DNA from 3 places in the Zoogloea sp. genome. Region 2 is predicted to be linked to each of the others. Evidence: predicted binding sites of a transcription regulator. Region 2 holds the regulator's gene; each other region holds the start of a gene.
What was found. Region 2 encodes sigma-54, which starts transcription at its own class of promoters, with help from an activator protein. Its sites were predicted from a motif close to TGGCACGCTTNCTGCTNA; they were not measured.
Positions count from the first base shown of each region.

Region 1: the regulator sigma-54 is predicted to act here: its motif matches at 5,224-5,241, upstream of flgG (flagellar basal-body rod protein FlgG).
Region 3: the regulator sigma-54 is predicted to act here: its motif matches at 4,661-4,678, upstream of ACE3RX_RS12535 (TorF family putative porin).

Region 1 is NZ_JAYSDK010000031.1:6,553-17,129, forward strand. It holds gene flgK (flagellar hook-associated protein FlgK) at 1-1,489, opposite strand, end outside; gene flgJ (flagellar assembly peptidoglycan hydrolase FlgJ) at 1,570-2,547, opposite strand; gene ACE3RX_RS17265 (flagellar basal body P-ring protein FlgI) at 2,547-3,656, opposite strand; gene ACE3RX_RS17270 (flagellar basal body L-ring protein FlgH) at 3,669-4,346, opposite strand; gene flgG (flagellar basal-body rod protein FlgG) at 4,370-5,155, opposite strand; gene flgF (flagellar basal-body rod protein FlgF) at 5,294-6,034, opposite strand; gene ACE3RX_RS17285 (flagellar hook protein FlgE) at 6,055-7,707, opposite strand; gene ACE3RX_RS17290 (flagellar hook assembly protein FlgD) at 7,720-8,400, opposite strand; gene flgC (flagellar basal body rod protein FlgC) at 8,419-8,823, opposite strand; gene flgB (flagellar basal body rod protein FlgB) at 8,835-9,239, opposite strand; gene flgA (flagellar basal body P-ring formation chaperone FlgA) at 9,560-10,264, shown strand; gene flgM (flagellar biosynthesis anti-sigma factor FlgM) at 10,352-10,577, shown strand, end outside.
Region 2 is NZ_JAYSDK010000007.1:101,710-112,286, forward strand. It holds gene ACE3RX_RS06310 (FHA domain-containing protein) at 1-710, shown strand, start outside; gene ACE3RX_RS06315 (PsiF family protein) at 793-1,095, opposite strand; gene hprK (HPr(Ser) kinase/phosphatase) at 1,221-2,156, opposite strand; gene ptsN (PTS IIA-like nitrogen regulatory protein PtsN) at 2,125-2,610, opposite strand; gene hpf (ribosome hibernation-promoting factor, HPF/YfiA family) at 2,770-3,093, opposite strand; gene ACE3RX_RS06335 (RNA polymerase factor sigma-54) at 3,110-4,570, opposite strand; gene lptB (LPS export ABC transporter ATP-binding protein) at 4,586-5,308, opposite strand; gene recX (recombination regulator RecX) at 5,295-5,747, opposite strand; gene recA (recombinase RecA) at 5,773-6,804, opposite strand; gene pncC (nicotinamide-nucleotide amidase) at 7,020-7,505, opposite strand; gene ACE3RX_RS06360 (phosphatidylglycerophosphatase A) at 7,505-7,984, opposite strand; gene thiL (thiamine-phosphate kinase) at 7,981-8,949, opposite strand; gene nusB (transcription antitermination factor NusB) at 8,980-9,459, opposite strand; gene ribH (6,7-dimethyl-8-ribityllumazine synthase) at 9,456-9,926, opposite strand; gene ribBA (bifunctional 3,4-dihydroxy-2-butanone-4-phosphate synthase/GTP cyclohydrolase II) at 9,964-10,577, opposite strand, start outside.
Region 3 is NZ_JAYSDK010000018.1:69,380-79,956, forward strand. It holds gene eutC (ethanolamine ammonia-lyase subunit EutC) at 1-652, opposite strand, end outside; gene ACE3RX_RS12525 (ethanolamine ammonia-lyase subunit EutB) at 654-2,045, opposite strand; gene eat (ethanolamine permease) at 2,103-3,554, opposite strand; gene ACE3RX_RS12535 (TorF family putative porin) at 3,575-4,456, opposite strand; gene ACE3RX_RS12540 (hypothetical protein) at 4,779-5,042, opposite strand; gene ACE3RX_RS12545 (helix-turn-helix domain-containing protein) at 5,058-5,747, shown strand; gene ACE3RX_RS12550 (bacteriohemerythrin) at 6,200-6,613, shown strand; gene ACE3RX_RS12555 (slipin family protein) at 6,779-7,552, shown strand; gene ACE3RX_RS12560 (response regulator) at 7,786-10,577, shown strand, end outside.

The sequences.
Region 1 (10,577 bases), on a different contig from region 2:
TCACCGCGGTGCCACCCGCCGGCGTGTAGGTGACCGGGAGGCCGGCCGGAAAGCCGCTCAAGGCACCGCCCGAGTAGGTCAGCTTCAGCGGTGCCGCCGGCGTGCCGAAGCTGGCCAGATTAGCCGTGCTCGATACCACCGGCGCCGTGATGCTGGCCGAGCCCAGGTTGCCGCTGGTGGCCGATGAGGTAACCGGCGCCGCGGCGGCGATCATGCGCGTATCGGAAATGGCGACGTTGATGTTGGCCGCGGCGTTACGGGTGGGCTGGATCACGAAGCTGTCGCCGGGCTTGGAGGTCGCCGGCGGCGTGATCGACAAACCGACCGTCGCGGGGCTCACCGACATGCCGTCCGAAAGCCGGGTCAGCGAATAATTGCCGACAGCATCGGTAAAGACCAGCTTGTAATCATCGCCGGTCAGCTTGGATACGTTACTCAGCTGCACCGTCGGCGGCGTCGTAGTCGCGCTGGAGTCGCTCAGCACGGTGACGGCGGGCGTCGTGAAGAAGGACGTCCCCAGGTTGCCATTGAGATCCTGGCCCAGCGCGTGCTGGGCGTTGAACGCAGAGCTCAGGCCGACGGCGATCAGGCCGAGCTGGTTCTGCGTCGCGTCGAGCGACTCGGAGCGCATCGCCAGCAGGCCACCCAGCTTGCCACCGCCGAGCAGGCTCTCGGGCACCGTCAGCGGGGCACCGCTCTGGGTGATGATGTTTACGTTGAGGCGCGATGGATCGGTGGTGGACGGCCGGGCTTCGAGCTTGGTGGCATTGATGCCAACCACCAGCGGCTGACCGGTGCCGATGAAGACGGACATGGAGCCATCGCTGGCCGTGGTGGTGGACACCCGCACCAGCTGGTTCAGCTCCTTCACCAGCTGGTCGCGCGTGTCGAGCAGATCGTTGGCCGGCTGGGATGAGCCAGCCTGCTGGGCAATGGCGATCTGGCGATTGACGTCGGCGATTTCCTGGGCGTAGGTGCTGATCGACGTGACGGTGTCCTTGATCTGCCCTTCGACGCCGGAGCGGATGTCGTTGAGACGGGTCGCCAGGTTCTGGAAACGATCCACCAGGCTCTGGGCGCTGGAGATCATCGACTGGCGGGCCGGGATGCTCGACGGGTTGGCGGCCACTTCCTGCACGCCCTGGAAGAAGGAGTCCACCGCCGGCTCAAGGCCTACCGTGGCGTCCGCCAGCATGTTGTCAATCTGGCTGATCTCGACGCTGTAGGCGTTGTACTCGTTGTACTTGGTATCAGCGGACAGCACCTGGTTGGTCAGGAAGCTGTCGTAGGCCCGCTTGATCGTATCGACCTTGGTCCCTTCACCGAAGAAGCCAGCGCCGCTGAACATCGCCGGGTTGGTGCTCTGGACCGTCGACTGGCGGCTGTAACCGGCCGTTCCCGCGTTCGAGATGTTGTGGCTGGTCGTGATGAGCCCCGCCTGGGCGGCGTTGAGTCCGGTGAGGCCAATGTTGAAGATGCTGCTGCCCATGATCCGCGTCCCTGATTCGGAGGTATCTACGGCAGACTACGCAAGAACTTTGCCAGCAGTGAACCGGCAAACGGCGCCGCTCAGGCGCTGGGCACTGCCCCCGCGCCGAGGGCGACCCTCAGGGTATTGCCGTTAATGATGCGGGCCAGCTTGTTCGCGTATTGCGGATCGGTTGCGTAGCCGGCCTCCTGCAGGCCGCGGGCAAAACGGGTGGCATCGGTCTGGCCAACGACCGCGGCGTAGCGGGGATTGCCCGCGATGAGACGCGCGTAATCGCGGAAGGACTCTTCATAGGAGGCGTAGGCCCGGAAACGGGCGCTCTCCGCGGTCGGCTGGCCATTGCGGTGTTCGGTGGTGGAGGTATTCACGGTCCCTCCCGCCCAGTTCCGTCCAGCCTTGATGTTGAAGAGGTTGTAGCTGGGCGTGCCGTCCGCATTCTTCAGTTCGTGCTTGCCCCAGCCGGTCTCGAGCGCCGCCTGGGCGACCAGGAAACGCGCGGGGATGCCGGTCGCCTTGCTGGCCTCGACGGCTTGCGGCCAGACCTTGTCGACAAAGGCCCGGGCCCGACTGCTACTCGCCATGTCCGACAGTTGCGGAGCAGTGCCGCCGACGACACCAGCGGCCGGCAAGGTTACGGCAGAATTTGCCGCAGCATTGCCGCTACCGCCGTCCTTTGCCGGAGGCGGCAGCGCCATATCGAAACTGCGCCGGATCGACGGCTCCAGCGGCACCGGGCCGTCAGGCAGGCTCACTGGCTCCCGCCCCTGGCTCATCTGCCGCTCGATGACCTTGGCGAGGCCGAAGCCGCGCCCGCGGGCGGACAGTTGCATGGACATCTGCTGGTCGAGCAGGGACTGGTACATGCGCGTCTCTTCGCTGTCGAACATGCCGCCCTTGGGCGTCGCATCGCGCATCGACTTCATGACCTGCTGCACGAACAGCGCTTCAAACTGGCGGGACGCCTCCTTGATGGCCTCCGGCGAATTGTCCTTCGACAAGCGCTTCAGGCCGGACAGCGCATTCGGGTCGAGGGCGTTGATCTGGCTGAAGTCGGCCATCAGATCACCTCAAGCTCGGCGCGCAAGGCCCCGCTGGCCTTCATTGCCTGCAGGATGGCGATCAGTTCGAGGGGGTTGGCGCCCACCGCGTTGAGAGCCTTGACCACATCGGCCAGGTTGGTGCCGGCCTTGATGTTGAAAAGGGTGCCGCCTTCCTGCTTGATATCCACCGAACCCTTGTTGGTGACCGCGGTCTGACCGCCGGCCAGCGGGTTCGGCTGGCTCACTTGCTGATCGTTATTGACCGTGACGGTCAGACTGCCGTGCGCAACCGCGCAATTCTGCAGGGCGACCTTCTGGTTCATAACCACCGAACCGGTACGCGAATTGACGATCACCTTGGCCGCCTGCACCGCCGGCGTCACGTCGAGGTTCTCGAGGCGGCCAAGGAAGGCCACCCGCCGGTTGGGATCTTCCGGCGCAAGCACCTGGATCTGACGACCGTCGATGGCCTGAGCGGCACCGGGGGCAACGCGGTTGATCGCATCGACCACATTCTGGGCAGTGCCAAAGTCGGCTTCATTGAGCTCGACAAAGACCGAATCCCCCTGCCCCACCGGACTGGCCACCGCCCGCTCGACCGTCGCCCCGCCCGGGATGCGCCCGGCTGACAGGTGGTTGACGGTCACTTTCGCGCCGCCCGCCGAACCGCTGGCTCCGCTCACCGCCAGGCTGCCCTGGGCCATCGCGTAAATCTGCCCGTCTGCCCCCTTCAGCGGCGTCATCACGAGGGTTCCGCCCTTCAGCGAGCGCGCATTGCCCATCGACGAGACCGTCACGTCGATCTGCTGCCCTGGCCGCGCGAAGGGGGGCAGGCTGGCGGTGACCATCACCGCCGCCACGTTCTTGAGCTGCAGGGACTGCCCAGGCGGCAACGTGACGCCCAGGTTGCCGAGCATGTTGATGATGCTCTGCACCGTGAAGGGCGTCTGGGTGGTCTGATCGCCCGAGCCATCGAGACCGACCACCAGGCCATAACCGACCAGCTGGTTCTGCCGCACACCGCCGATAGAGGCCAGATCCTTCAGGCGCTCGGCCTGGGCCGGAACGCCCACGGCCAGGCTCGCCACCGCGGCAAGGGCCAGGCACAGACGGGAGAAGGAAGACATCGTTCAAGCCCCTCAGAAAGGCATCACGTTCACGAAGAAACGTTGCAGCCAGCCCATGTTCTCGGTTTCGTCGATATAGCCGTTGGCCCGGTACTCGATGCGCGCATCGGCCACCTGGGTGGATTGCACGGTATTGGCGCCGGTCACGTTCACCGGATTGACGATGCCGGAGAAACGGATGAATTCATTGCCCTGGTTGATGGCGATCTGCTTCTCGCCGGACACCAGCAGGTTGCCGTTGGAGAGCACCTCGATGACCGTCGTGGTGATCGTGCCGGTGAAGGCATTGTTGGCCGCCGCATCGCCCTTGCCGCCGAACTTGCTGGCATCCGAGGCGGTTGCGCCGAGCCCGTTGAGGGCACCGGCCAGCGGCACCTTGGCGAGGCCGGACAGCGAGGCGCTGAGGCTGGCATTGCGCTCCGCATTGGCCGACGACTTCTTGCTCGCTGCGGTCTGCTCGACCAGGTTGATGGTGATCACGTCGCCGACGAAGCGGGCTCGCCGGTCCTCGAACAGCGGGCGCGAAAAGCTCGGCTGGAAGATGGAGCCGCCCTGGGAGGCCTGGGCCGGACGCGCTTCCGGACGGATGGTCATCGGTTGATGGACGGCTGTCGGCGGGGTGCTCTGCAGGGCGGCGCAACCGCTCAGCCCAGCCAGCAGCAGCACGGAAAGGGGACGAGACAGGGACACGATCAATCTCCGCGGTGCAGGACTTACAGGGAGGTCAGCTTGCCGAGCATCGCGTCGGACGTGGAGATCGCCTTCGAATTGAGTTCGTAGGCGCGCTGGGTCTGGATCATCAGCACCAGTTCCTCGGCGACGTTCACGTTGGAGGATTCCACGTAGGTCTGGTTGAGCACACCGACGCCGTTGGTGCCCGGCGTGTTCGGATTGGGCGTGCCGCTGGCAGCGGTTTCCAGGAAAAGGTTTTCGCCGATGCTCTGCAGGCCGCCTGGATTGACGAAACTGGCCACCTGGATGTTGCCAATCTGGGACGGCGCAGTCTGGTTGGGCAGTGTCACCGACACCACGCCATCCTTGCCGATGGTCAGGGACAGGGCATTCGAGGGGATCGTGATGGCGGGCTGCAGCGGGTAGCCGCTGGAGGTTACGACCTGCCCGTTGGCGTCCTTCTGGAAGGCGCCATCCCGGGTATAGGCCGTGGTGCCGTCCGGCAGCAGGATCTGGAAGAAGCCCTCGCCGTTGATCGCCACGTCCAGCGCGTTGCCGGTCAGGGTCAGCGTTCCCTGGGTGTGGTTGCGCTCGGTGGCAATCGGCCGCACCCCGACGCCGAGTTGCAAGCCCGACGGAATCGTCGTCTGCTGGGTGGACTGGGCTCCCGGCTGACGCAGGTTCTGGTACAGCAGATCCTCGAAGACCGCCCGCGAACGCTTGAAGCCGTTGGTCGAAACGTTGGCAAGGTTGTTGGCGATGACGTCCAGCTGGGTCTGCTGGGCTTCGAGGCCGGTGGCGGCAGTCGAGAGGGAACGAATGAGCATGGCGGGCTCCTGGGTATCTGGTTACTGCGGCGACAGGATCGACCGCCGCAGTGGATTCGATACTAGACTGAGCAAGAGGTGTTCCAGCTCCGGAGCAGACAGGGAAAGCCCCGCCTATTCCGCCCCGCCCGGCGCCGCTCAGCTCTTCGCCAGGAGCTGGGTGGCAGAGCGGTCCATTTCCTGGGCGGTGCTCAGCATCTTGGTCTGCATTTCGTACTGGCGGGACAGGGAAATCATCGAGACCATCTGCTCGACGACGTTCACGTTACTGCCTTCCAGGTAACCGGCGGCAACCTTGACGGCAGGATCTGCCGGTGCCTGGGCACCATTTGCCAGGCGGAACAGGCCGTCTGCGCCGCGCTGCAGATCCTGCTCTGGCGGATTGACCAGCTTCAGTTGGTCCACCGCGCTGGTGTTGTTGCGCGAACCCGAGCGCTGCACCGTGGACAGCGTACCGTCGGCGCCCAGTTGCACTTCCACGTCCGGCGGAATGGTGATCGGCCCCCCGTTGCCGAGGACCGGCAATCCGTTGCGGGTCTGCAGGATGCCGTTGGGGCTGACTTCGAAGCTGCCATTGCGGGTATAGGCTTCGCTGCCGTCCGGCAACTGGACGGCAAACCAGCCCTTGCCCTGGACCGCCATGTCCAATCCGCGCCCGGTGCTCTGCAGGGTTCCTGCGGAAAGGTCGTCCGATACGCTGGCGTCCACCACAAAAGCACGAGTCGGCAGTTGCGCGTTCTGCACCGGCACCGCGCGCAGGCGGTGCAACTCCGCCTTGAAACCGGTACTGGTGGCGTTGGCCAGATTGTGGGAAACGGACGCCTCCTGCCCCATCGTGGAGGAGGCGCCGGTCATGGCGGTGTAGATCAGACGGTCCATGGCTTGCCCCGCTCAACTCATCAACGCAGGTTGACCAGGGTCTGCAAGACCTGGTCCTGGGTCTTGATGGACTGGGCGTTGGCCTGATAAGCGCGCTGCTGGGTGATCATGTTGACCAGTTCTGCGGTGAGGTCCACGTTGGAGTCTTCCAGGGCGCCGGACTGGATCACACCCAGCACGCCGGTACCCGGGGCATTGGGCTGCTCCGGACCGGAGTCGTTGGTGGACACCCACTGGTTGCCGCCGACAGACTTGAGGCCGTTGGGGTTCTGGAAACTGACCAGGAACACCTGCCCCATGACCCGCGACTGGCCATTGCTGAAGTTGCCCAGCACCGTACCGTCGGCACTGACGCTCAGGCCGGACAGCTTGCCGGTGGTGAAACCGTCCTGGGTCAGCTGGTTGATGCCGTAGCTGTTGCCGAACTGGGTCGTGCCATTCAGATCGACGTCGAAGGTCAGCTGGGTGGTGGCACCGGTGGTGATGTCGTAGGCGACCTGGACCTTGGAACTCGGACTCTGCACATAGGCCATCTGCGTCGGATTGGCCGGATCCTTCTGGTAAAGGCTGGTGCTCTGGAACACCCCATTGCTGTCGAAGCTGACCGACATCCAGCGGTTTTCAGTGGTGGTCGGATTCAGCGCCTTGGCATCCGCATTGATCTGCGGCGGCAAGCCGTCCAGGCTGCTGTACACGTCCCAGGTATTGGCCTGGGCGGTCTTTACGAAGTACAGGGACTGGGTGTGCGGATTGCCGAGGGAGTCATACACAGTCTGCGAAGTCGAACTGGTGTAGCTGCTCGGGTCATTGATGCTGAAGTTGGCATTGCTGCCCGCTGTCGTCGTCGTGGGCAGCAGCGTGGCCGGCGTGCCGGTGACGGTGATGCCGGACAGGCGACCGGTCCGCGCCGACGTGAAAGTGAGGGCCGGGGTGCTGTCACCCGCCACCTTGATGCGCCCCTTGAGCGCGCTCTGGTCGATGGCCGTCTGGATCGCCGCAGCCAGAGAACCCACGTCGGTATAGGTCCCGGCCGGCATGGTCACCACCGTCGAGCCGGTTTCACCGTCGAGTTGGAAAGTCAGCTTATCGGTCGCCGCCAACGTAAAGGACGGAGTCGCACCAGTCAACGAGGCGATGGCCGCGCTCTTGCCCGACGCAGCGGTGAGGGAGGTCGGCGTGGCGGAACGGGAATCAAGGTTCACGTTATAGCCGGCGCTGCTGGTCGCCTGGGGCTTGGCGTCGCTGAGATTGAGCTTGAGGTCGCCGGTCGCACCGGTCAGGACACCGTTCGCGTCCGCCACCTTGCCGGTCAGACGCAAGCCCTGGGAATTCACGATGTAGCCGTTCTTGTCGGTCTGAAACTGACCATTCCGGCTGTAGGTGATCGCACCATCGTTGCTCATCCGGAAGAAGCCCTGGCCATTGATCGCCAGATCGAGGCCATTGGTACTGGTCGTGATGTTGCCCTGCCCGAATTGCTGGGCCACCTTGGCGACCTGGGCGCCGATACCAACCTGGGTCGCACCACTGGCCAAGGAAGCCGCAAACACGTCGGAGAACTGGGCAACGGCCTGCTTATAGCCGACGGTCCCGGAGTTGGACACGTTGTTGCTGATCGCATCGAGGGCCTTGGACGCAATCGAAAGGCCACTCAAACCTTGTTGGAATCCCATTTTCGTCTCCGCTTACAGAATCTGCTTGATGTCGGACAGGGCGACGGTCCCGCCCGACCCCACGTCCAGCGACACGCTACCGGTGCTGGAGCGCAGCACGCTGTTCACCGTGGTCAGGGTCAGCGCGGTCGGCTTCACGTCGGTATCACCGCGGGTCGCGCTCACGCTGACCGTGTACTTCCCGTCGGCCGCAACGGCGCCATTGTTGGTCTTGCCATCCCACGCAAAGTTATAGACGCCCGCCTCGTCGACCGCGCCGAGCTCCATCTTGCGAACCTCGATACCATTGGCATCCTTGATCGTGACCGTCACCTTGTCGGCAGCGCTGGCGACCTCGAAACCACCATAGGCCTTGCTGCTCGACAGGGCCAGGGTGTTGCCGGAGACCATTACGCCCTTGCCCACCAGCGCTGCAGCCTGCAGGGCATCGCTGGACTGGGACTGATCGAGCAGGGAGGTCAGCGTCGCGTTGAGCTTGTCGATGCCATTCACCGTGCTGATCTGTGCCAGTTGCGACGTCATCTGCGCGTTGTCGGTCGGATTGAGCGGATCCTGGTTCTTGAGCTGTTCGGTGAGCAGCTTCAGGAAACGGGTCTGCGCATCGTCGGTCTTGCTGGTGGCCTTCGAGGACTTCTGCAGCCCGGCCAGCACATCGGCAGCGGTAGTCGAGGTCGTGGAATTGACGGTACTCATCATCGTGCTCCGTTACGCTTACTGACCGATGGTCAATGTTTTTTCCATCAGGGACTTTGCGGTCCCCATCACTTCCGCATTGGTCTGGTAGGCCCTGGAAGCGGAGATCATGTTGGTCATTTCTTCGACGACATTCACATTTGGGAGCGCTACATAACCTTCCGCATTGGCCGCCGGGCTCTTCGGATCGTAGGTCATTCGCATCGGCGCGGCGCTCTCCACGACCTGGGTTACGCGCACGCCCTGGGCGCCTGGGCCCGCCATCGGCGTCGCCGCGAACACGACCTGCTTGGCCTTGTACGGCTGGCCATTGCTGGAGGTGATGCTGTCGGCGTTGGCCAGGTTGCTGGCTGTCGTATTGAGACGCAGGGACTGCGCGGTGAGCGCACTGCCAGCCACGTGGAAGACATTGAGCATGCTCACGAACGTTCTCCTTACTGACCCTGGATAGCTTGCTGCATGGAGCGCAGCAGGCCGTTGATGAAAGTCACGCTGGCCTGGTACTGGACGGAATTTTCGGCAAAGGCGCTGCGCTCCACATCCATGCTGACCGTGTTGCCATCAATGGCGCCCTGCTCTTCCGTCCGGTACTTGAGGTTGCCATCCAGCCCCTGCTCCCCGCTGCCCGCCAGGTGACGGGCCGAGGTCGTAGCCATCGGCAGCCCACTAGACTTGCCTCCCAGCGCGCCGTTCAGCGCCTCCCGGAAATCGATATCACGTGCCTTGTAGTTGGGCGTATCGGCATTGGCGATGTTGGATGCGATCACCTGCTGGCGATAAGCCCGCACGTTCAACGCCGTCTGATGAAAGCGCAATGCGTTGTCCAGTCGATCAGCCATTCGATTCACCCCTAAAGTTCGTTTCCGTCGGTGCCGATACACTGTCTGTCACTCAGGGCACCACGGTTTTCGTGCATTTCAATGCAGCTTCCGTGCCAAGCACTCTACGCCGTGAAGCCCCCCTTTGATGGCTCAAACAAGCGGTGAATCCTTCTTCAATTTGAATGGCGCGCACTCCCCTCCGGTCGCAACGGCAAACTTTGCCGCTCGAACCGGCAACTAACGCCTGCCGCCCCACTGCACCGGAAAAGATCTGCGGATTTTTCGCACTCTTCCGGCCGACGTGGTCGAATGAGGACATCCGTCCAATCCCTCAGCCAATGAAGTCCGCCCTGCTCCGTTTAATCCCCGCACTGGCCCTGCCCGTTCTGCTCATCGCGCCACCGCCGGCCAGCGCCCGCCAGGATCCGGCCCCGGTACGCGCCGAGGTCGCACGTTTCCTCAACATCCAGAGCCGCAGCCTGCCGGGCGAGGTCAGCGTCCAGGTGGGCGACTTCGCCGCCGACAACGTGCTGCCCCCCTGCGTCCAGTTGGAGGCCTTCCTGCCCCCCGGGAGCCGACAGTGGGGCCGCCTGACTGTCGGCGTGCGCTGCCTCGCACCGAGTGCTTGGTCCGCCTACGTTCCTGCCGAGGTCCGCGTACGGGGCGTCTATCTGGTAACGGCGATCCCTTTGATGGCTGGCCAGATCGTCGGGCCCGACGACCTCCGCCGCGAAATCGGCGAACTGAGCGCCCAGGCGGCGGACGTGCTGACCGACCCATCCCAGGCCGTGGGCCATGCCGCCCGCATCTCCCTTGCCGCCGGCAAGCCGCTGGCCGCCAGCAACCTGCGCCTGCCGCCGGCCGTCGTCCAGGGACAGCCGGTGAAGGTCATTTCGCGCGGCCCCGGCTTCCAGGTCGCCAACGACGGCACCGCCCTCAGCACGGCCTCCGACGGCCAAGGCGCGCAGGTCCGGCTGAGCACCGGCCAGGTCGTGCGCGGCGTGGCCCGCAATGGCGGATTCGTCGAGATCATCACGCCATGACATTCGCACTCATGCCACTCGTTCAGGTTAAAGTTTTGCTCCGACGAGTCGTAGACCGAGACGAATTCTGGAAGAAAGGACAAGACCGTGAAGATTGAAAACTCAGTCAAAGCGACCGGTGGCCTGCCGTCCAACGACGGGCGAACCCGCGCGACCAAAGACACGCCCCGAACCCAGGCGAACAGCGGCGACACCGACAAGGTCGAGATTTCCTCCCTGTCGTCGCGACTGCAACAGATGGAAGAAACCATTGCCGGCACCCCCGTCGTGGACAGCGCAAAGGTCGACGAAATCAAGCAAGCCATGAGCGAGG
Region 2 (10,577 bases):
GTTTTGCGGTAAAGAGCGACTCCCTGGTAGCCCATTTCCCGGATGCCGATTCGGCCCTGCTGGCGGCCCGGGAGATGCGGGAGCGGGTGCGCGCCTTGCCGCCGATGAGCGGCATTAAGCTGGTACTGAAGGCTGGCGTGGTGCTGGAGACGGAGGCGGAAGGGCTTGGGCTGGATGCCGAGAAGCTCGCTGTGCTGCTAGTCGAGAGCCATGGCCCGGACAGCATTGCGGTGTCGGAAAACCTTGGGCGGGTATTGACGCCCTCCCTGCGGCGCCTGTTGGGGCATGCGGAAGACAGCCTGGGTGAAATGCCCATCCCGGTTCTCGAACTCGGAGAGGCGCCGCCGCCGAGCCCCGCCGAGCTGCGCCAGGAGGCCCAGCATGCCCAGAAGCAGATGCGCGTCAGCTACCGCGGGCAGAACTGGGTGGTTGACGGGACTCGGCCAGCGCTGTTGTTTGGGCGCGATACCGGCAACGATATCGTGATTTCCGATCCGCGCGTGTCCCGCCGGCACGCCCGCCTTGAGCTGCGGAATGGCTTGTTCTATCTGGCCGATTCGAGCACCAACGGTACCTTCCTGCTCGAGGAGGGCACGCCCGAGCATTGCGTCAAGCGCGAGGAATTCATCCTCGGTGAGAAGGGGCACATCGGCTGTGGTTTTTCCGTCAACGACAACATGTCGGACGTGGTCGCCTTCGCCCTGGATTGAGCAGTCCACTGCTTCCTGCTCAAAAGAAAAAGGGCCGCTCTTGCGGCCCTTTTCATGTGCGTAAAGCCGGCCTGGCGGCCGCTCAGCCCTTCAGGCAGCTACTCATGAACTTCTTGCGTTCATCACCCTTCAAGGCCTTCTCGCCGGCTTCCTTGTTACAGGACTTCATCTTGTCCTGCTGGGTGGTCTTACCATCTTTGGCGGCAGCGGCGGGTTTGGCCGACAGACAGTCCTTCATGAAGGCCTTGCGTTCATCGCCCTTTTTGTCGGCGGCGGAGGCATTGCATTCCTTCATCTTGTTTTGCTGGGCGGTCGCAGCAAAGGCTGCGGGCGCCAGGCTGGCAGCAAACAGGGAAACGGCGACGCTCAGGATCATTTTTTTCATTGTGCCACTCCTCGTATGGACGGTTTGTCGGTACTGCGCATGCATCATAAACGCAGCGCGGGACAAACTGTTGACAGCGGAGAGGCGCGCCAGTGCTTTGTTTGCGACCGGATGTGACAGGGCGGCTAGAAGCCGCTCTCTTCCATCGCACGACGCTGGCGGTCGACGAATTCCTGGGTCGAGTCGATGCCGCGCAGCAGCAGGATCGTTGAACGCACCGCGGCTTCGAGCAATACGGCCAAGTTGCGGCCGGCGGCCACCGGCAGCACGACGCGGCGCACCGGTACGCCGAGGATCGGCTGCTGCTCACCATCCAAAGTCAGCCGCAGGGGGTCTTCCTGGCCCGGCTGGCGGCGCTGAAGGTGAACCACCAGCTTGAGCTTCATCTTTCGCCGGCAAGCGGTCTCGCCGAAGATCGTGCGGATGTTGAGGATGCCAAGACCGCGCACCTCGATGACGTCCTGCAGCAGCTCCGGGCAGCGCCCTTCCAGCACGGTTGGGGCGATGCGCGAGAACTCGACGATATCGTCGGCGACGAGGCCGTGGCCGCGGGAGATCAGCTCCAGCGCCAGTTCCGACTTGCCGGCCCCGGAGTCGCCGGTGATGAACACCCCGAGGCCCAGCACGTCCATCAGTACCCCGTGCAGCGCGACTCGTTCGGCCAGCTGGCGCGAAAGATAGTTACGCAGGAGGTCGATGACGTTCGCGGAGGGTAGCGGGCTGGCGAAGAGGGCAATGTCCTCGTTCGCGCAGAGGGTGCGGATGATGCTCGGGATCTCTTCGTCGTCGGCCACGATGAGGGCCGGCGGGGCGTAGGAGAGGATTTCCCGAACGTGGTGGATGACCTTCTCGCGGGTCTGGCGGCGGGCCCAGGCGAGCTCGGAGGAGCCGAGGATCTGCAGGCGGTCCGGGTGGATCAGGTTGAGGTGGCCGACCATGTCGGCAGGCCAGATACGGTCTTCCGAGACCGAAATGCGGGTCGCCAGGCTGCCGCAGATGTGGCGCAGCCGCAGGCGCTCCAGGTTGTCGTCAAACAGCCGGCTGACCGTCGTCTGACGCATGGCTGCCCCATTGGGCGAAAAGGGCATGGGCAGCCTGTGCATCGGCTGCGCTCATCAGTTGCTCGCGGAAATTGCGGTCGCTAAACATCTGGGCTAGCTCGGACAGCAGCTGGAGGTGGTGCTCGTTGGCCTGTTCGGGAACCAGCAGCACGAACAGCATCGAGACGGGGCGTCCGTCGGGGGCGTCGAAGGGGACAGGGTCGGCGAGGCGGATGAAGGCTCCCAGCGCTTCCTTGAGGCCCTTGATGCGGCCGTGGGGAATGGCGATGCCCTGGCCAAGGCCGGTGGAGCCGAGCTTCTCGCGGGCAAACAGGCTGTCAAAGACGGTGCTGCGGCCGATGCCGTGGTTGTTCTCGAACAGCAGGCCGGCTTGCTCGAAAGCACGCTTCTTGCTGCTCGCCTCGAGTCCGACGACCACATTGGTCGGCGGCAAAAGTTTGGCGATGAGGTTCATGCGAGGACTCTCCCGTGTGCGGAGCGGGCCGACACAGGTTGCCGGTGAAAGGCGATTCAGGAAGATCCGGAGGCGAGGGCCGCCGGGGCCGTTGTGTCAATTGGGGCGCATTATAGCCACAACGGTCCCGGGGAAAAGCGTATTACTTAGCGCCGGGAATCAGGACTCGGCGAGGTGCTGCTTCAGGGAGTCGTGACCGTGGTCGCTGGTCTTGTCCTTGTACTTCAGGACCTGACGGTCGAGCTTGTCGATCAGCCCGTCGATGGCTGCGTACATGTCGGCATCTTCGTTCTCGACGTAGATGTCCTTGCCGCGCACGTGCACGGTGACTTCGGCCTTCTGACGCAGCTTTTCCACCGAGAGGATCACGCCGACGCTGGTGACGTTGTCGAAGTGGCGGATTACGCGATCGAGCTTGGTCGTGACGTACTCGCGGATGGCCGGCGTAACTTCGACGTGATGCCCCGTGATGTTGAGGTTCATGGTTGCTACCTTTCTGTCAGATGGTTTTGCGCAGACTGACCGGCGGAATATCGAGGGACTCGCGGTATTTTGCAATTGTCCGACGTGCCACGACGATACCCTGCTGGCCCAACAACTCGGCAATCTTCGCGTCGGACAAGGGCTTCTTCTTGTCTTCCGCCCCCACGAGCTGGCGAATCAGCGCCCGAATCGCCGTCGAGGAAGCAGCCCCACCGCTGTCGGTGGCAACGTGACTGCCGAAAAAATACTTGAATTCGAAAATGCCCCGCGGCGTGGCCATGTACTTTTGGGTGGTCACTCGCGAAACGGTGGATTCGTGTAGATCCAGCTGTTCGGCAATTTCCCGCAGGGTAAGCGGACGCATTGCCACATCGCCATAATCGAAGAACTGGCGCTGGCGGTCAACGATCGCTTGCGAAACTCGCTGGATGGTGTCGAAACGCTGCTGCACGTTCTTGATCAGCCAGCGCGCTTCCTGCAGGTGGCTCGACAGGGAGCCGCTGGCGCCGCGGTTGTCGCGCAGGATCTGGGCGTACAGCTGGTTGATGCGCAGGCGCGGCATCGCATCCGGGTTGAGGCTGACGACCCAGTTGCTGCGCTGCTTGCGGACCACCACGTCGGGTACCACGTAGCGAGTATCGGCCTGGGAGAACTGGGCGCCGGGGCGCGGGTTGAGGCCGAGGATCAGGGCATGCGCCTCGCGCAGGGTGTCGTCGCTGCAGCGCAGTGCGCGCTTGATCTTCAGGAAGTCGCGGGCGGCCAACAGTTCGAGATGTTCGCTGACGATGGCGATGGCGAGGTCGCGGGCTTCGCTGGTGGGCAGGGTGTGCAGTTGCAGGGCCAGGCACTGGCCCACGTCTTGGGCGCCAATGCCGGCTGGGTCAAGGCTCTGGATCTGGCGGAGAGCGATCTTGAGGTCGTCGAGCTCGATTTCCAGTTCGGGCGGGAGCAGCGGCAGCAGATCGGCCAAGTCCTGGCTGAGGTAGCCGTCGTCGTCGAGTGCCTCGATGAGGAAACGCACCAGGGCCCGGTCCCGGTCGGACAGGGGCGTGAGAGCGACCTGGGCGTCGAGGTGGTCGCGCAGGGACGGCACGGCAGCCTGGAATTCCTGAAAGTCGGTCTCGTCGTCGTCGTCGCGTTGTCCGCCGCTGCCAGCCGCAGCCCATTCGCCAGCTTCGCCGCCGTTGTCGAAATCGTGATCCGGCTCGCGTTCCCGCTCAGCCTCGCGGGATTGCTCCTGCTCGCGTTCGTGGGCGGCCTCGCTGCCGGCCGGCGCCAGCGGGCCGGGTGCCTCGACGCGGCTCGAGCCGAGGTCACCCTCGGGCTCTTCCCGCTCGAGCATGGGGTTCTCCAGGAGGATCTTCTCGATCTCCTGGTTGAGTTCGAGGGTCGACAGCTGCAGCAGCTTGATGGATTGCTGCAGCTGGGGCGTCAGCGCGAGATGCTGGGAGAGTTTGAGCTGGAGGCTGGGCTTCATGAGTCGTATCGGGCCTCAGAGCCTGAAGTGCTCGCCAAGGTACACCTGGCGGACCTGTTCGTTATGAACGATCTCGTCCGGGCGGCCACTGGCCAGCACTTCGCCGGCGTTGATGATGAAGGCACGGTCGCAGATGCCAAGGGTTTCACGGACGTTGTGGTCGGTGATCAACACACCGATCCCCTTGTCCTTCAGGAAGCGGATGATCTTCTGGATGTCGATGACGGCGATCGGATCGACGCCGGCGAAGGGTTCATCCAGCAGGATCAGGCGTGGGTCAGTGGCCAGCGCGCGGGCGATTTCGCAGCGCCGGCGTTCGCCGCCGGACAGGGAGATCGCAGTGCTGTCGCGCAGGTGATCGATGCCCAGTTCGTTCAGCAGCTCGTCGAGGCGGCTGGCGATCTGCGGCTTGGAAAGGTTCTGCAGCTCAAGTACAGCCTGGATGTTCTCGGCTACCGTCAGCTTGCGGAAGACGCTCATCTCCTGCGGCAGGTAGGACAGCCCGAGGCGCGCGCGCTGGTGGATGGGCCGATGGGTCAGCACCTCGTCGTCGAGGGTGATCTCGCCGCCGTCGGCGGCCACCAGGCCGACGATCATGTAGAAGCAGGTGGTCTTGCCTGCGCCATTGGGGCCGAGCAAACCCACTACCTCGCCGCTGCCGACGTTGAAGGAAACGTCGTGAACGACCGTGCGGGCCTTGTACTTCTTGCGCAGGTTGCTGACTTTAAGCAGGCTCATCGCCGGGTTGTTCTTTCAGGACTCTACGAATGATTTCGGTGGAAAAGCCGCGACCTTGAAGAAATCTCGCCTGCCGTGCCCATTCTCGCGCGTCTGCGGGCGGCGTGGCGAACTTTCGGCGGTGGATGTCGCGCGCGCGTTCGAGTTCGCTGTCTGTGGTGTTTTCCTCGATTGCGTCGCCGATCAGTTCGGCGGACACGCCACGGCGGCTCAGTTCCAGTTTCAGGCGGGCGGCGCCGAAGCGGCTGGCCTTCGCGCGCACATAGGCATCGGCGAAGCGGGCGTCGGACAGCAGGCCAAGGTCCACGAGGCGGTCGAGCTCGGCATCGACCTCCTCGGGGCTGCCGAGTGCGCCGAGCTTACGTGCCAGCTCCATGCGGGAGTGCTCCCGTTGGGCCAGGCAGCGCAGCGCGCGCTCATGCAGGTTCATCGCCATCAGGCCGGCTCTCCGGACGCCCCGGGCTTCAGGCGGCCGCCTGGCCGGCGGAGCTGATCACCGCCATTTCGGGCAGACCAACCGCCACGCGGATCTTGTTCTCGATTTCGCGGGCGATGTGCGGGTTGCTCTTCAGGAACTCGCGGGCATTGTCCTTGCCTTGGCCGATCTTCTCGCCGTTGTAGGCGTACCAGGCGCCGGACTTGTCGATGAACTTGTGCTGGACGCCCAGATCGATGATCTCGCCCTCGCGGGAGGTGCCTTCACCGTACAGGATGTCGAACAGGGTCTCGCGGAACGGCGGGGCGACCTTGTTCTTGACGACCTTGACCTTGGTCTCGGAGCCGATTACCTCGTCGTTCTTCTTGATGGTGCCGATGCGGCGGATGTCCATGCGCACGGACGCATAGAACTTGAGCGCGTTCCCGCCGGTGGTGGTTTCCGGGCTGCCGAACATCACACCGATCTTCATCCGGATCTGGTTGATGAAGATCACCAGCGTGTTGGTGCGCTTGATGTTGGCGGTGAGCTTGCGCAGGGCCTGGGACATCAGACGGGCTTGCAGGCCAGGCAGCTGGTCGCCCATCTCGCCTTCGATTTCGGCCTTTGGGGTGAGGGCGGCGACGGAGTCGATGATGACCACGTCCACGCCGCCGGAACGCACCAGCATGTCGGCGATCTCGAGGGCCTGTTCGCCGGTGTCCGGCTGGGAGATCAGCAGGTCGCCGATATTGACGCCGAGCTTCTGGGCGTAGGTGACGTCCAGCGCGTGTTCGGCGTCGATGAAGGCGGCGGTGCCGCCGAGCTTCTGCATTTCAGCGACGACCTGCAGGGTCAACGTGGTCTTGCCGGAGGATTCGGGACCATAGATTTCGACAACCCGGCCACGGGGCAAACCGCCGATGCCGAGGGCGATGTCGAGGCCCAGGGAGCCGGTGGAAACAGTCTGGATGTCATGCTCTACCTCGCCGTCGCCGAGGCGCATGATCGAGCCCTTGCCGAACTGCTTTTCGATCTGCGAAAGGGCAGCGGCGAGGGCCTTAGCCTTGTTGTCATCCATTTGTCTTGATCCTTGTGATAAGGGTTTTGGAGATTATGGCACAGAGTTTGCGTAGGAGTGGACGCAGGTGCCGCAGCAAATTTTCACCACGAGGCATGTGGCGATGCTGTTATTTTATACAGTCACTGGCGGGCGTCCAGCGAAATTGCTCAGCAATATCGCAAACCGTATGCCGGTTGACTTTTTTGTGCTGTGCGCGCCAGCGTCGGAGATCTTCAGCGGTAGCGGCGGAGCAGCTCTTCGAGGGCGAAGATGACGGCCTGGCGGCGCACCGCTTCACGGTCGCCGTCGAAGTGGCAGGTGGCAGTCTGGGCTGCTTCGCCAGTGCGGACCCAGCCGAAACAGACCGTGCCGACGGGTTTTTCCGGCGAGCCACCGGTGGGGCCGGCGACACCCGAGATCGACAGGGCCAGGTCGGCCTCCGAACGCTCCAGCGTGCCGCGGGCCATTGCTGCGGTGGTCTGCTCACTGACTGCGCCATAGCGCGCCAGGGTCATCGGTGAGACGCCGAGCAGCGCACATTTGGCATCGTTGGAGTAGGTGATGAAGCCGCAGTCGAACCAGGCCGAACTGCCGGCCGTGGCGGTGACCACTTCGGCGACCCAGCCGCCGGTACAGGATTCGGCGCTGGCCAGCCGCCAGCCCTTGGCCTGCAGGTGCTCACCGACGAGGCGGGACAGGGTTTCCAGTTGAGCTTCCATCAGCCGATGATCCTCATCAGGATGGCCAGCACCAGCAGCGAATAGCCGGCGGCCAGCAGGTCGTCGAGCATTACGCCGAAGCCGCCGCGAGTGCGCTCGTCCACCCAACGGATTGGTGGCGGCTTGACGATGTCGAAAAAGCGGAAGGTCACGAAGGCGGCGGCCTGCCAGGCCAGTGTGGCGGGAGTCAGCCACAGTACCAGCCAGATCGCGACGATCTCGTCCCACACGATGCTGCCGTGGTCGGCCACGCCGAGGGCCCGGCCGGTGCGTTCGCAGGCCAGGATACCGAACAGGAAGCAGGCTACAAGCAGCGCGGCGAACATCGGGTCGGACAGCGGTGCCGACACGAAGGGAAACAGCAGCCAGCCGGCCAGCGTGCCGAAGGTGCCGGGGGCTTTCGGCGCGAGGCCGGAGCCGAAGCCGAGGGCAACGAAATGGGCTGGGTCGGAAACCAGGAAGCGCGGCGTGGGTTTCATGCGTCGCGGCCGAAATGGTCGTAGCCGCTGGCTGTTACCGGCCGCAACTGGCCGTCGCGGGCGAGCAGCGAAACCTGTTCGGCCTGTGTGGTGATCCGGCCGATGCGGTGCAGTGGTAACTGCAGGCGCTGCGAAATGGCTTCTATGTCGCTGCGGTGCTCGGTGGGTGCGGTGAATAGCAGTTCGTAGTCATCGCCGCCGGCGGTGCAGGCGGAGAACGCCCGTTGCGCATCGCCGCAGGCGGCGTTCAGCGCGGCGACCGGCAGTGTGGCCTCGTGGATCTCTGCGCCGACGCGGGACAGTTCAAGGATGTGGTTCAGGTCGCCGAACAGGCCGTCGGAGACGTCCAGCATAGCGCTGGCCAGACCGCGCAGGGCCAGGCCGAGAGCGACCCGGGGTTGTGGCCGCTGCAAGGCAGCCAGGCAGTCGTTGCGATGGGTCTCGGCCAGTTGGATCTGACCGCGCAGTTCGGCCAGTCCGAGGGCTGCACGGCCTGGTGCGCCGGAGACCCACAAGTCGTCACCGGGGCGAGCGCCGGAGCGGGTGATCGCGGTGCCGGTGGGGACTTCACCGAAAATGGTTGGGCACAGGTTGAGCGGCCCGCGCGTGGTGTCGCCGCCGATCGCGTCGATGCCGAATGCCTCACAGCAGGCGAAGAAACCGCGTGCAAATGCTTCAATCCAGGCTTCATCGGCGCTCGGCAGGCTGGCTGCGAGGACCACCCAGCGCGGCTCTGCACCCATCGCAGCGATGTCGGAGACATTCACCGCGAGGGTCTTCCAGCCAAGGTCTTCCGGATTGGTGTCGGCGAAGAAGTGCGTGCCGGCCACCAGCATGTCGGTGGAGATGGCCAGCTGCATGCCGGCCCGGGGCCGGATCAGCGCCGCGTCGTCGCCCACCGCCAGGTCGGTGTGGCGGGCGGGACGGGTGAAGTGCCGGCGGATCAGGGCGAATTCGGAAGGCATCGCGCAGGGACGGTCCGGCGGCGGGCCGGATCAGTTCGACTGGTCTTTGTTGCGGGGGGCGCGACGCTGCTGGGCGTTGGCTTCCACCTCGTCGGCCCGCACGCGGGCGGCGAGCTTGTCGAGCACGCCATTGACGAACTTGTGGCCGTCGGTGCCGCCGTAACCCTTGGCCAGCTCGATGGCCTCGTTGATGATCACGCGGTACGGCGTTTCAGGACGATGCACCAGCTCGAAGGTGGCCATCAGCAGGATGCCGCGCTCGATCGGCGACAGCTCGTTGAGGGGGCGCTCGATGTAGGGTGCGAATGCCACCTGCAGGTCGGGCGCGTTGCCGATGGTGCCGCGCAAGAGGCCCAGGAAGAGGTCGCGGTCGCACTTGTCGAAACCGCCCACTTCGCCCATCTGGCTTTCGATGGAGGTCAACGAGGACTGGCTCAGCAGCCACTGGTAGATGCCTTGCAGCGCGAATTCGCGGGCGCGGCGGCGGGGGGATTTGTTCGGGGTGTTCATGCCAGAGCCTTCAGCAGACGGGCCATCTCGACGGCGGCCTGGGCGCAGTCGGCGCCCTTCACCTGCATGCGAGCCAGGGCCTGGTCGTCGTCCTCGGTGGTGAGGATGCCGTTGGCGATGGGCACGCCGGTGTCTAGGGTGACACGGGTGAGGCCGGCGCCCTGCTCGTTGGAGACCAGTTCGAAGTGGTAGGTCTCGCCGCGGATCACCGCGCCGAGGGCCACCAGCGCGTCGTAGCGGCCGCTCTTGGCCATGACCTGCAGGGTCAGCGGGGCTTCGAGGGCGCCCGGTACGGTGGCGATGGTGATCGCATCGGGGGCGACGCCAAGGCGCAGCAACTCGGCGGTACAGGAAGACAGCAGGCCTTCGCATACGTCGATGTTGAAGCGGCACATGACGATGCCGACGCGGAGGCCCTGGCCGTCGAGGTTCGGGGCGATTTCGGGGATGTTGTCGTAACGGGGCATGGATTTACCTGAAAGGAGGATTCGTGGGCCGGTGGGCTCAGGCTTCGGGCGCGACGTGGCCGACGACGGTCAGGCCGAAACCGGCCATGCTCGGGATCTTGCGCGGGCTGGCCAGCAGCTTCATCTTGCCGACCTTGAGTTCGCGCAGGATCTGGGCGCCGATGCCGAATAGGCGCGGGTCCCACTTCTGGGCCGGCTTGGCGGCGGCGGGGTCGCCGGACAGTTGGGCGAGCAGCTCCTGGCCGCTCTGCGGGCGGTACAGCAGCACCATCACGCCGTTGCCGTGCTCGGTGATGCGCTTGAAGGCGGCGTCCACCGGGAAGCTGTGGCGGCCGCTGGAGGTGTCGAGGAAGTCCAGTACCGACACCGGCTCATGGACGCGGACGAGGGTCTCGACGTCTGCGTTGATGTCGCCGTACACCATCGCCAGGTGGACATCGCCGGAGGTCTTGTCCTCGAAGGCACACAGGCGGAACGGCCCGTGGGCGGTGTCGACGGTCTTCTCGCTGACCTTCTCGACCAGCTTCTCGGTGCGCGCGCGGTATTCGATGAGGTCGCGGATCGCGCCGATCTTGAGGCCGTGTTCCTTGGCGAACTCGATGAGCTCGGGCAGGCGGGCCATGGTGCCGTCGTCGTTCATGATCTCGCAGA
Region 3 (10,577 bases), on a different contig from region 2:
CAAGGCCGTCCTTGCGCACGTTGGAGATGCAGTTGCGCTGCGCGTCGTTGATGCCCGGCTGCGGAGCCCAGGTGAGGTAGATGCCCATGCTGTCGGGCGAGCTCAACCCCGGTCGTTCGCCGATCAACACGATTACCAGCTTTGCGCCGAGCGCCTTGGCAATCGGGTCCCCGATGGCAACCCGGCCCTGACGCACGATGCTGATCGGCGCCACCGTGAAGGTCTGCTTGGCGAGCTCGGGCATCAGCAGGTCCAGGAAAGGCAGGGCGTTCTGCTCGATGGCGAAGGCGGACAGCCCGTCCACCACCACGATGGAGATGTCGCATTCGGCTCGCGCATCGGCGAAGGCTTGCAGTTGCGCCGTCGACGCATCGGACGGAATCCGCCCGAGGTCCGGCCGCTGCAGATAGATTGCCCGGTCCTGGGCCGCGCTGTGCACCATGAAGCTGCGCCAGCCGCGCGTGTCCAGCGCCATGCGCAGCGCCTGCTCGTCGAGCGGGTGATGCACCGCGTTGCGGGCCCGCGCGTGGGCGAACTGGAATTCCAGGTGTGGGCGCGTCGGCAGGCTGGTGCCGGCCCGCCCGAGTCCGATGCGGGCCTGGGTAAAGCGCGTCAGCACGTGCCACAGGTTCGGGGTGAGGATGTCGCTCATGTCAGACTCCCAGCTTGCGGATGCTGTCGAGGAAAATCCCCGGCGTCTTGTCGGCGAGGATCTTCGCGTCGCCGGAGAAGATGCCGACCCGCTGCAGCCAGGCCTCGAACTCGGGCGCCGGCCGCGAGCCGAGCACCTTCCTCACGTAGAGCGCGTCGTGGAAGGATGTGGTCTGGTAATTGAGCATCACGTCGTCCGAGCCGGGGATGCCCATTACGAAGTTGATCCCGGCCACGGCGAGCAGCGTCAGCAGCATGTCCATGTCGTTCTGGTCGGCCTCGGCGTGGTTCGTGTAGCACACGTCGCAGCCCATCGGCACGCCCAGCAATTTGCCGCAGAAGTGGTCCTCGAGGCCGGCGCGGATGATCTGCTTGCCGTCGTACAGATACTCCGGGCCAATGAAGCCGACCACGGTATTGACGAGGAAGGGCGAGAATTCCCGCGCCACCGCGTAGGCCCGTGCCTCGCAGGTCTGCTGGTCGACGCCGTGGTGGGCGTTGGCTGACAGCGCGCTGCCTTGCCCGGTTTCGAAATACATCACGTTCTGGCCGACGGTGCCGCGCCCGAGGGCGCGGGCCGCCTCGTAACCCTCGCGGAGAATCCCCAGGTTGATACCGAAGCTGCGGTTCGCCGCCTCGGTGCCGGCAATCGACTGGAACACCAGATCCAGCGGCGCGCCGCGGTTGATCGCCTCGATGCTGGTCGTCACGTGGGTCAGTACGCAGGATTGGGTCGGAATCTCGTAGCGGCGGATTACCGCGTCAAGCATCTGGATCAGCGTGATCACCGCGTTCACGTTGTCAGTGGCCGGGTTGATGCCGATCACTGCGTCGCCGTTGCCGTACATCAGCCCGTCGACGACGCTCGCCGACACGCCCGCCGGATCGTCCGTCGGATGATTGGGCTGCAGGCGGGTGGATAGCCGGCCGGGCAGGCCGACGGTGGTGCGGAAGGCGGTGACGACGCGGCATTTCTTGGCCACCAGGATCAGGTCCTGGATGCGCATGATCTTCGACACCGCCGCCGCCATCTCGGGCGTTAGGCCCGGCGCGAGGCGTGCCAGAGAGTCTTCCGTCGCCAGGTCGGACAGCAGCCAGTTGCGGAAATCGCCAACCGTCAGGTGCACCACCGGCTGGAAGGCTTCCGCGTCATGGCGGTCGATGATGAGGCGGGTGACCTCGTCCTGCTCGTAGGGGATGACAGTTTCCGACAGGAACTGCGCCAGCGGGACTTCAGCGAGCGCCATCTGGGCGGCGACCCGCTCCTCGTAGTCGGCCGCCGCGACGCCGGCGAGGTAGTCGCCGGAGCGGGCCGGCGACGCCTTGGCCAGCAGATCCCGCAGATCCTGGAACCGGTAGACCTTGTGGTCGACAGTATGGGAGTACATCGGCATGGGGTGTTCCTTGCTTCTCTGCCGCGGGGGCCGGGGCGATGCCCGGCCCCCGCACGGTTAGGCCTTGGCCTTCGAAGTGAGCTGCTGCTCCAGTTGCATCTCTTCTGCGGATTCGAGCATGTCGTCCAGCGGCGCGGTCTCGCGTTGCCCCTTGACGGCGATGAAGACGACGTAGCCGACCACCAGCAGGCCGAAGAAGACCGCGGCCACCGCGCCGTTGTAGTAGATCATTGTGGCGAGGCAGACCACTGCGCCGATCAGCGCGAACAGCGGGAAGTAGGGGTAGAAGGGCGCCTTGAAAGGCCGCTCCATGCCCGGCTCGGATTTGCGCAGCTTGAACAGGGACAGCATGCTGACGATGTACATCACGATCGCGCCGAACACCGACATGGTCACGATGTTGGCGGTCAGGGTCTGGCCACCGAACTGGATCAGCTCGTCACTGTAGATCGCCGCGATGCCGACCACGCCGCCGGACAGGATCGCCCGGTGCGGCGTCTTGAAGCGCGGATGCACCTCGGCGAACCATTGCGGCAGGTAGCTGGCACGGGCCAGCGCGAAAATCTGCCGCGAATAGCCGAGGATGATGCCGTGGAAGGACGCAATCAGGCCGAACATGCCCAGCCACACCAGCATGTGAGTCCAGCCGCTGTTCTCGCCGACGATGTACTTCATGGCCTTCGGCAGCGGGTCGTTGATGTTCGACAGCTGGGTCCAGTCGCCGGCGGCGCCCGCAAAGATCATCACGCCGATGGCCAGCACGAGGAGGGTGAGGATCCCGGTCGTGTAGGCGATGGGGATCGAGCGCTTCGGATCCTTCGCCTCTTCCGCCGCCATGGCGACGCCTTCGATGGCCAGGAAGAACCAGATCGCGAACGGCACCGCCGCGAAGATGCCCGGCACCGCATCCATGCTGAACGTGTCGTGGCCGGCCCAGCCGCCCTTCATCAGGTTGCTGATCGAGAAGCCCGGCGCGACGACGCCCATGAACACCAGCAGCTCGAAGATCGCCATCAGCGTCACGACCAGCTCGAAGGTGGCAGCGATCTGCACGCCGACGATGTTGAGCCCCATGAAGACGAGGTAGGCGCCCACCGCCACATGCTTGGGGTCCAGCCCCGGGAACTGCACGTTCATGTAGGCACCGATCGCCAGTGCGATGGCCGGCGGCGCGAACAGGAACTCGACCAGCGTCGCCGTCCCGGCCAGGTAGCCGCCGAAGGGTCCGAAGGCATGGCGCGCATACGCAAAGGGGCCGCCTGCATGGGGAATGGAGGTGGTCAGCTCGGTAAAGCTGAAGATGAAGGTGGCGTACATGGCGGCGATGAAGATCGCCGTCACGAAGAAGCCCAGCGTGCCGGCCGCAGCCCAGCCGTAGCTCCACCCGAAATATTCGCCGGAGATCACCAGCCCGACCGCGATGCCCCACAACTGCCAGGTGCCGAGGGTCTTGCTGAGCTCATGGTGCGTCACGCTGCCGACGTGCTTGCCGTGCTTTTCAAGTTCCATGGATGCCATTCCTCCTCGGGTCAGAACGCACGGGCGATCGAGACGACTGCGCGGGTCCGGGCGACGCTGTCGGTGTCACCGCTGCCGGTCAGCGCCGCGTAGTGCTTGAACGCATCCGGCCGGGTCGTCGCCCAGACGGACAGCCCCAGGCTCCAGTTGTCGGCCAGCGTCTTGTTCACGCCGATCCGCGCGTAGGACCAGTTGAGGCCGGTGCTGTGGGCGATCCATTCCCGCCCGAGCTGCAGCGACACATTGACCGACTCCATCACATCGTAGGACGCGCCCAGCTCGGCATATTGGGAGCCGCGGGTTGATCCGGTCACGCCAGCCCGCGGGTCTTCCGCCGAGAATACGCCCGGCGCGGAATTATTGACGTTCCAGCCGTAGAAGCGCGTCAGCGTGCGGCCGTATTTCACCGATAGCCAGTCGTAGCTGATCCCGATTGAGGGCTCCAGCGTATTCGGCTTTGAAGACGTGAAGGTCTTTCCGTCCAGCGCCTTGCGGTAATCGCCGCACGGGTAATAGACGTAGAGCATATTGAGATCGAGGGTGAACAGCGAGCCCAGCCCGGTCTTGTAGCCGACGTAATAGTCCGTTTCGAGATTGGCCCCCGGAACCCATTTCTCCGAAACATTGGAGGCCCAGAAGCCGGCATATACGCCCGAGGCATGCTTGAGATCGACGCCGAATTGCAGTGCCGGCCCGCCGAAGGTCTGGCTCAGGCCGCGCCAGACGTAATCGTTGCTGAAGGAAACATTGCCCGTCATCGAATAGCCCGGTGCCGCCGGCGTGGCGCCGGATTGCTCGGCAGCCCAGGACGGAGCGCTGAGAAGAAAACCCGAAGCCATCCCCAATGCGGCATAGCGCGCAACGCGCAGGCCGCAGCCTTGAAACTTGATCACCATTGTCTCCTCGTTATGGATATAGGGGACTGCGTACCGCTTTCCGCGTCCCTTCCGTAACGTTAAGTCAGCGCCCAATGCGCCGCTATCGCAAATCGGCAGACCTGAAGTAGAGCTTCAAGATGCTGATTTAAATGGGGATCTTCGTTGTTGGGCGTACCTCTGCCGGTTCGTCGTCAAGCGCAAGGCGGCGCGTGCTGTCCAAAATCGGCAAGTGTGCGACCGACGGCGACACCTCTTGCCGCCGCTATTTATCGTGATACTGTATTCCCGCTTCCAGGAATTCGAGATGAACGATTCGTCCCTTACGCGGCTACCCTTTTCAGAGAAAACAGCGGAAAGTGAGAACCACATCCGCTCCGTCCGCACGTCGGATCTGGAAGAACAGGCCGCCCAGTTGAAGGGCTGGCAGCAGCATTACTCGCAGCTTTCCGCAGGGGCCTTCAAAGGGGAATTCAAGGAGCTCGATTTTCCCGGTCTCCAATTGTTTTTCGAGACGACCAGCAGCACGCTTTTCCAGACCGGTGCAATGCCGCCGGATATCGTCGCCATCGGCTTGCCATTGGCGTATGAGGGTGACGGCCATTTTTGCGGCGAATCCATGTCCACCGCGGCATTGCATTGTTTTGCGGGGCAGGGCGGATTCGAATATTTGTCGCCGGAAGGCCTGGTCATGTCGGGCATCGTCATCCGGGCCTCCGACCTGCTCGATCAACTCAGCCGATCCGAAGCGGAAAAAGTCGCCCAGGTGCTCGAAAGACCGCAACTGGTCAAGGTGGACGAAAAGAGCATCGCCTCCCTGCGCAGCTTCATCACCGGCATTTCGCTGATGGCCGAACGCGCCCCGCAGACCCTCGAAAGCGACTATCTGCTGCACTCTCTCGGGCAGTCCATCGCCAACGCCTTCATCGATACGATGCTGACGCGCATCGATACCGAGACGGTGCGCATGAGCAATGCCCAGCGCCTCAAGCTCATCAAGAACGTGCGTGACATCGTCGTCGGCACGCCGGATACACCGCCGAGCATCCAGGAACTCTGCGACACCCTCAACGTGAGTCGCCGCACGCTGCAGAACTGCTTTCAGGTCGGCCTGAACTGCACGCCGCTGGATTTCATCAAGATCGTCCGCCTCAACGGCGTCCGCGCCATGCTCCGGCACTGCGCCACCGTCTCCGAAGCCGCATCCCACTGGGGCTTCTGGCACTTCGGCAACTTCGCGCGGGATTACCGCGCCTTGTTCGGCACGCTGCCTTCCCTAGAGCATGGGCAGTTGCAGAAATCGCGCTAGCCATCCGACGCCTGCCCCGCGTTCTCGCTGTACTTGCGCCATCCTGGCTGCCGATCAACAAAAAAATTTATGGATCGATCAGAACAATCAAATCCGGTCTGACTGTTCTGACGGTACTCTGTCGGCTGTCTCCTCCACCCTCCTCCTTTGGTGTGGATTAAGCCCAGGCCCGCATAGCGCCTGGGTTTTTTTTCGTCCTGCGTGGGTAAATTGTAAGTATTAACCCCTACATGAACTCTTGTGCTAGAGTCGCCGCCGACATGGAGGAGCCGCAGGAGGCGCAACACAGACAACCATCAAATACAGTTGCCTTCCTGTAGTTGGAGTGAGAACGGGACTGCTCAGATTGCTGGGCAGTCCCTTTTTTGTTGTCAAAATCCATTAAAAGTGATCTTCCTCATATCCATTTCATGAGCCTTGCGTAAAGTCTCAGGAAAAAGAATGGATTGAAGATGTCGCTCGAATGGCATGACCGCCTCCAGGTAGATGGAGCTCAGATCGATAAGCAGCATCAGCAGCTTTTTGCGCTGTGTGATTGCCTGCCAGTACAAACGAGCACTGGCAATCCTCCCGTTCACCGGGACATTCATGAGATCCTCAATGACTTCGCCGCGCTGCTGAATAGCCATTTCGCGCACGAAGAGATGCTCCTGGAACTGAACAGATGCCCTGGCTTGGTCGAGCATCAGCGAGAGCACATGGCGATCCAGGAACTGGTCGCTGACTTGCTATGCAGTTGCATGAGCAGCGGCGTAGATCTGCGGTTGCTACAGGAGATCATCAAGAACTACCTGGGCACGCACATCGTCGACTGGGATCTTAAGGACAAGGCTTTTCTGGCCAGCGCCGTGGCCGGAACCCTGTAAGCGTGGCCTTTGGACAAGGGCAGTCTCATAACGGATCGACGTTCGTCAGCAGTCCCCGCGCTCTTTGCTCCCTGAACGTATCACCAGCACACCGATCGGCGTAGTCTAGGTGTACGGGATGCCTCTCCCGGGTGTTCCGCAATCTTCAGGAACAGGAGGCAGCAAATGTTTTGGGATGCAGTTGAAATCGGCTTCTTCACGCCGTTTCTGATTCTCGCGGCAATCCTCTTCCTCGCCTCGGCCATTCGTATCTTCCGCGAGTACGAGCGGGGCGTCGTCTTCACCCTGGGCCGCTTCCAGCAGGTGAAGGGGCCGGGGCTGGTAATCATCATCCCCGGCATCCAGCAGGCCGTGCGGGTCGATCTGCGCACCGTCGTGCTGGAAGTGCCCACCCAGGACGTGATCTCGAAGGACAACGTCTCGGTCAAGGTCAGCGCCGTGATCTACTTCCGCGTGGTGGACCCGCAAAAGGCGATCATCCAGGTCGTCGATTTTATGAACGCCACCAGCCAGCTCGCGCAGACCATGCTGCGCTCAGTGCTTGGCAAGCATCTGCTCGACGACATGTTGTCCGAGCGCGAAAGGCTGAACCTGGACATCCAGCAAGCCCTCGACACGCAAACCGACGCCTGGGGCATCAAGGTCTCCAACGTCGAGATCAAGCAGGTGGACCTTACGGAATCCATGGTCCGCGCCATTGCCAGGCAGGCTGAAGCGGAGCGGGAGCGGCGCGCCAAGGTGATCCACGCCGAAGGCGAGCTGCAGGCCTCCGAAAAACTCTTCCAGGCCGCCAGGATCCTGGCGCAGGAACCGCAGGCCATCCAGCTGCGCTACCTCGAAACGCTCACGGTGATCGGTGCCGACAAAAACACTACCGTCGTCTTCCCGCTGCCGATGGATGTCATTGCCCCGTTTCTCAAGAAGGATACCGGCAACTAGCCCAACAACACCGTCGCGCCTAGCTCCACGCCCACAAGAAGCAGGAGTCGGAAGAGGAGGGTAGCAAGACAACCGCTGCGCAGCCTTCCGCCAAGGTGACGGATGGCACGCTGGGGACCAATGTGGATGAGTCTGCGTAAGGGTGCTGTACCTTGCTATAAGCCGGAATATCTAGACTTGGCAGGCAGATTGTGCATAAAGTGAAGATGTAAAATTTGGGCCAAGATCAAGAAATGCTCCATTCCGCAGCTCCACAGCATCCGAAAAGAAAATTAACCTTTCTTTCGGGGGAGCTCGGACGAAATAAGGAGTGCCCGGTGCTTTTTTCCGGGAGATTGATGGAAAGCTTGGGCCGATTTTTTAATCGCCGGTGCTTTCTTCATTTTGCAAGAGCATTATGTTCTCCTGTCTTCGGCATATTCTTGCTTCTAACCTCTATGGCCGTTTGGGCCACCCCAATTGGTGGTGAGCAAGGATTAAAGCACGCAGCCGGTGATCGCGGATCGCAGCGCAAGTCCGTTTTGATTCTCTCGGGGGTGCAATACGGTCTCCCGGTCACCGACACGCTGACCTCCGGCGTCGTTGCCACCCTCAAAGAAAATGGGGTGAGCGCCAACAATATTTACGTCGAAATGCTCGACCTCGTCCGCAACCTTGATCCGCTGTGGCGGGCAAGATTGGCAGAATTGTTGCGCGAGAAAGTGGACAAGGCCAACGTCGGTCTTGTCGTTGTGCAGAACCAGGAGGCACTGGAGTTTCTTGCTCAGGAAGGCAACGGCATCGTACCGCCAGAGATTCCGGTACTGGGCAGCCTGCTTTCCAATCCGGCGGTCAGTTGGCGCGGACCGAAACATCCCGTCCTGAGCATCGTCCGAAGGTGGGATATCGCGGGAACCGTCCGCTATGGGCTTGAAATCTTTCCGCGCACGCGTCGTTTGGTCGTGGTTGGCGGTACGGCTACACAGCAACCTGACTTCCAGACGCAGGTAGAGGCTGCGCTCGCCACCATGCCGGAACACCTCGAGGTGGAGGATACCGCCGGGCTATCCTATGACGAAGTCCTGCAACGCATCTCCAACCTGCCAGGCGATACCCTCGTTCTCCTCGGAACCTATTACAAGGACAAGACCGGACGCAATTTCATTCCGGCGGAGGTTGCTACCGAAGTCGCCAAACGAGCCAATCAACCTGTATTGGCCCTGTACGATGCCCACATTCGCGTTGGTCTGACCGGCGGTTCGGTCGTCAACACCACATCGGTTGCCCGGCGGGTGGGGGAGATCGGCTTCGAAGTGCTTTCCGGTACACGCCGAATCGATCCCAATGATACCGAGGCCATCGTGCCGCCTGAGCCGATGTTCGACTGGCTCCAGCTCCAGCGCTGGGGTGGCGACCCCGCCAGGTTGCCGGCAAATACTGTATTCCTGAACCGCCCGCGCATGCTATGGAGCGAGTACCGGTCTGCCGTGCTTGGTGGGGCGCTGGCTATCGCGGTGCTCGCCACCCTGTCAGCGGCGCTGGCCATCCAGAATCGTCGGCGCAAGAAGGCCGAGGCGGCGACCGCAGCTCTTAATGATCAATTGGAGGCACTGGTTGCTGCTCGTTCGGCCGAACTCACCCTGCGCACTCAGCAGCTGGAAGCGATCGTCGATTCGGCAAGTTCCGGCATCGCGCTGATCATCGACCGGGTCATTGTTCGCGGAAACCGTCGCTTGCACGCAATGTTCGGCTGGCCGATGGGCGAGATGATCGGCAAGATGACAGCTATCTGGTATCCCGACGATGAAACCTACCGCGCCGCAGGTGGCGCTCCTTACGAGAAGATATGGCGAGGTGAATATTATTCCCGCGAGCAGGAACTGGTGCGCAAGGACGGCAGCCGCTTTTGGGTCCGACTGACGGGTACTGCCGTCGATCCTGCGGATCATTCCAAAGGGGTCCTCTCATTATTGGACGACATTACGGACGAGCGCAATCACCTGGCGGAAATGGAGCGGGCGCGCTTGATGGCTGAATCGGCCAACGTTGCCAAGAGTGCCTTCCTGGCGAACATGAGCCATGAAATCCGTACGCCCTTGAATGCCATCATCGGGCTAACCCATCTACTTCGGAAAAAGAAGCTGGACAGTGAGGCGACCGAGAAACTCGAATTGGTCCATGCCTCCGGCAAGCACTTGCTACACCTTATCAACGACATCCTCGATTTCTCCAAGATCGAGGCGGGCAAGCTAGTGATCCTTGAAGAGCCGATGGATGTCAGGCCAATTCCGAATCATGTCGTCTCCATGCTCTCGGAGAGCGCCAGCGCCAAAGGACTCGCCCTGCACACCGAGTCGGATCCGGTGCCCCGCGCGCTCAATGGCGACTCGATGCGAATCATGCAGGCCCTGCTCAATCTCGTCGGTAATGCCATCAAGTTTACCGACTCAGGCAGTGTGACGATACGCACCGTGAAGGAGAGCGAATCGGAATCCCGGGTCAAGCTTCGCTTCGAGGTCATCGATACCGGTATCGGCATCGCTCCCGACCAATTGCCCAAGCTATTCGCGGCCTTCGAGCAGGGGGACTCATCCATGTCGAAGCGCTTTGGCGGTACCGGCCTCGGCCTGGTGATCACTCGCAAGCTGGCGGAACTGATGTGCGGTGAGGCGGGCGCCTCCAGCGTACTGGGCAAAGGCAGTACATTCTGGTTCTCCGCGGTCTTCGAAAAACTCGATGAAAGTGCGCTGGTCCAGTCGGCGCTACCGGCCAAGGACGCTTGCCAGGAGATCGTCGAGAGCTTTGCCGGCACCCTCATCCTGCTGGTGGAGGATGACGAAATCAACCAGATGGTGGCGCAGGAAAATCTGGCGGATGCCGGGCTTCAAATCGACATTGCGAGCGATGGTCTGGAAGCGATTGCCAAGATGCGGGCGGCAGCACCCGGTCAGTACGCGATGATCCTGATGGATATGCAGATGCCGAATATGGACGGCCTGGAGGCAACCCGCGAGATTCGCAAACTGCCGGTTGGCCGGGACTTGCC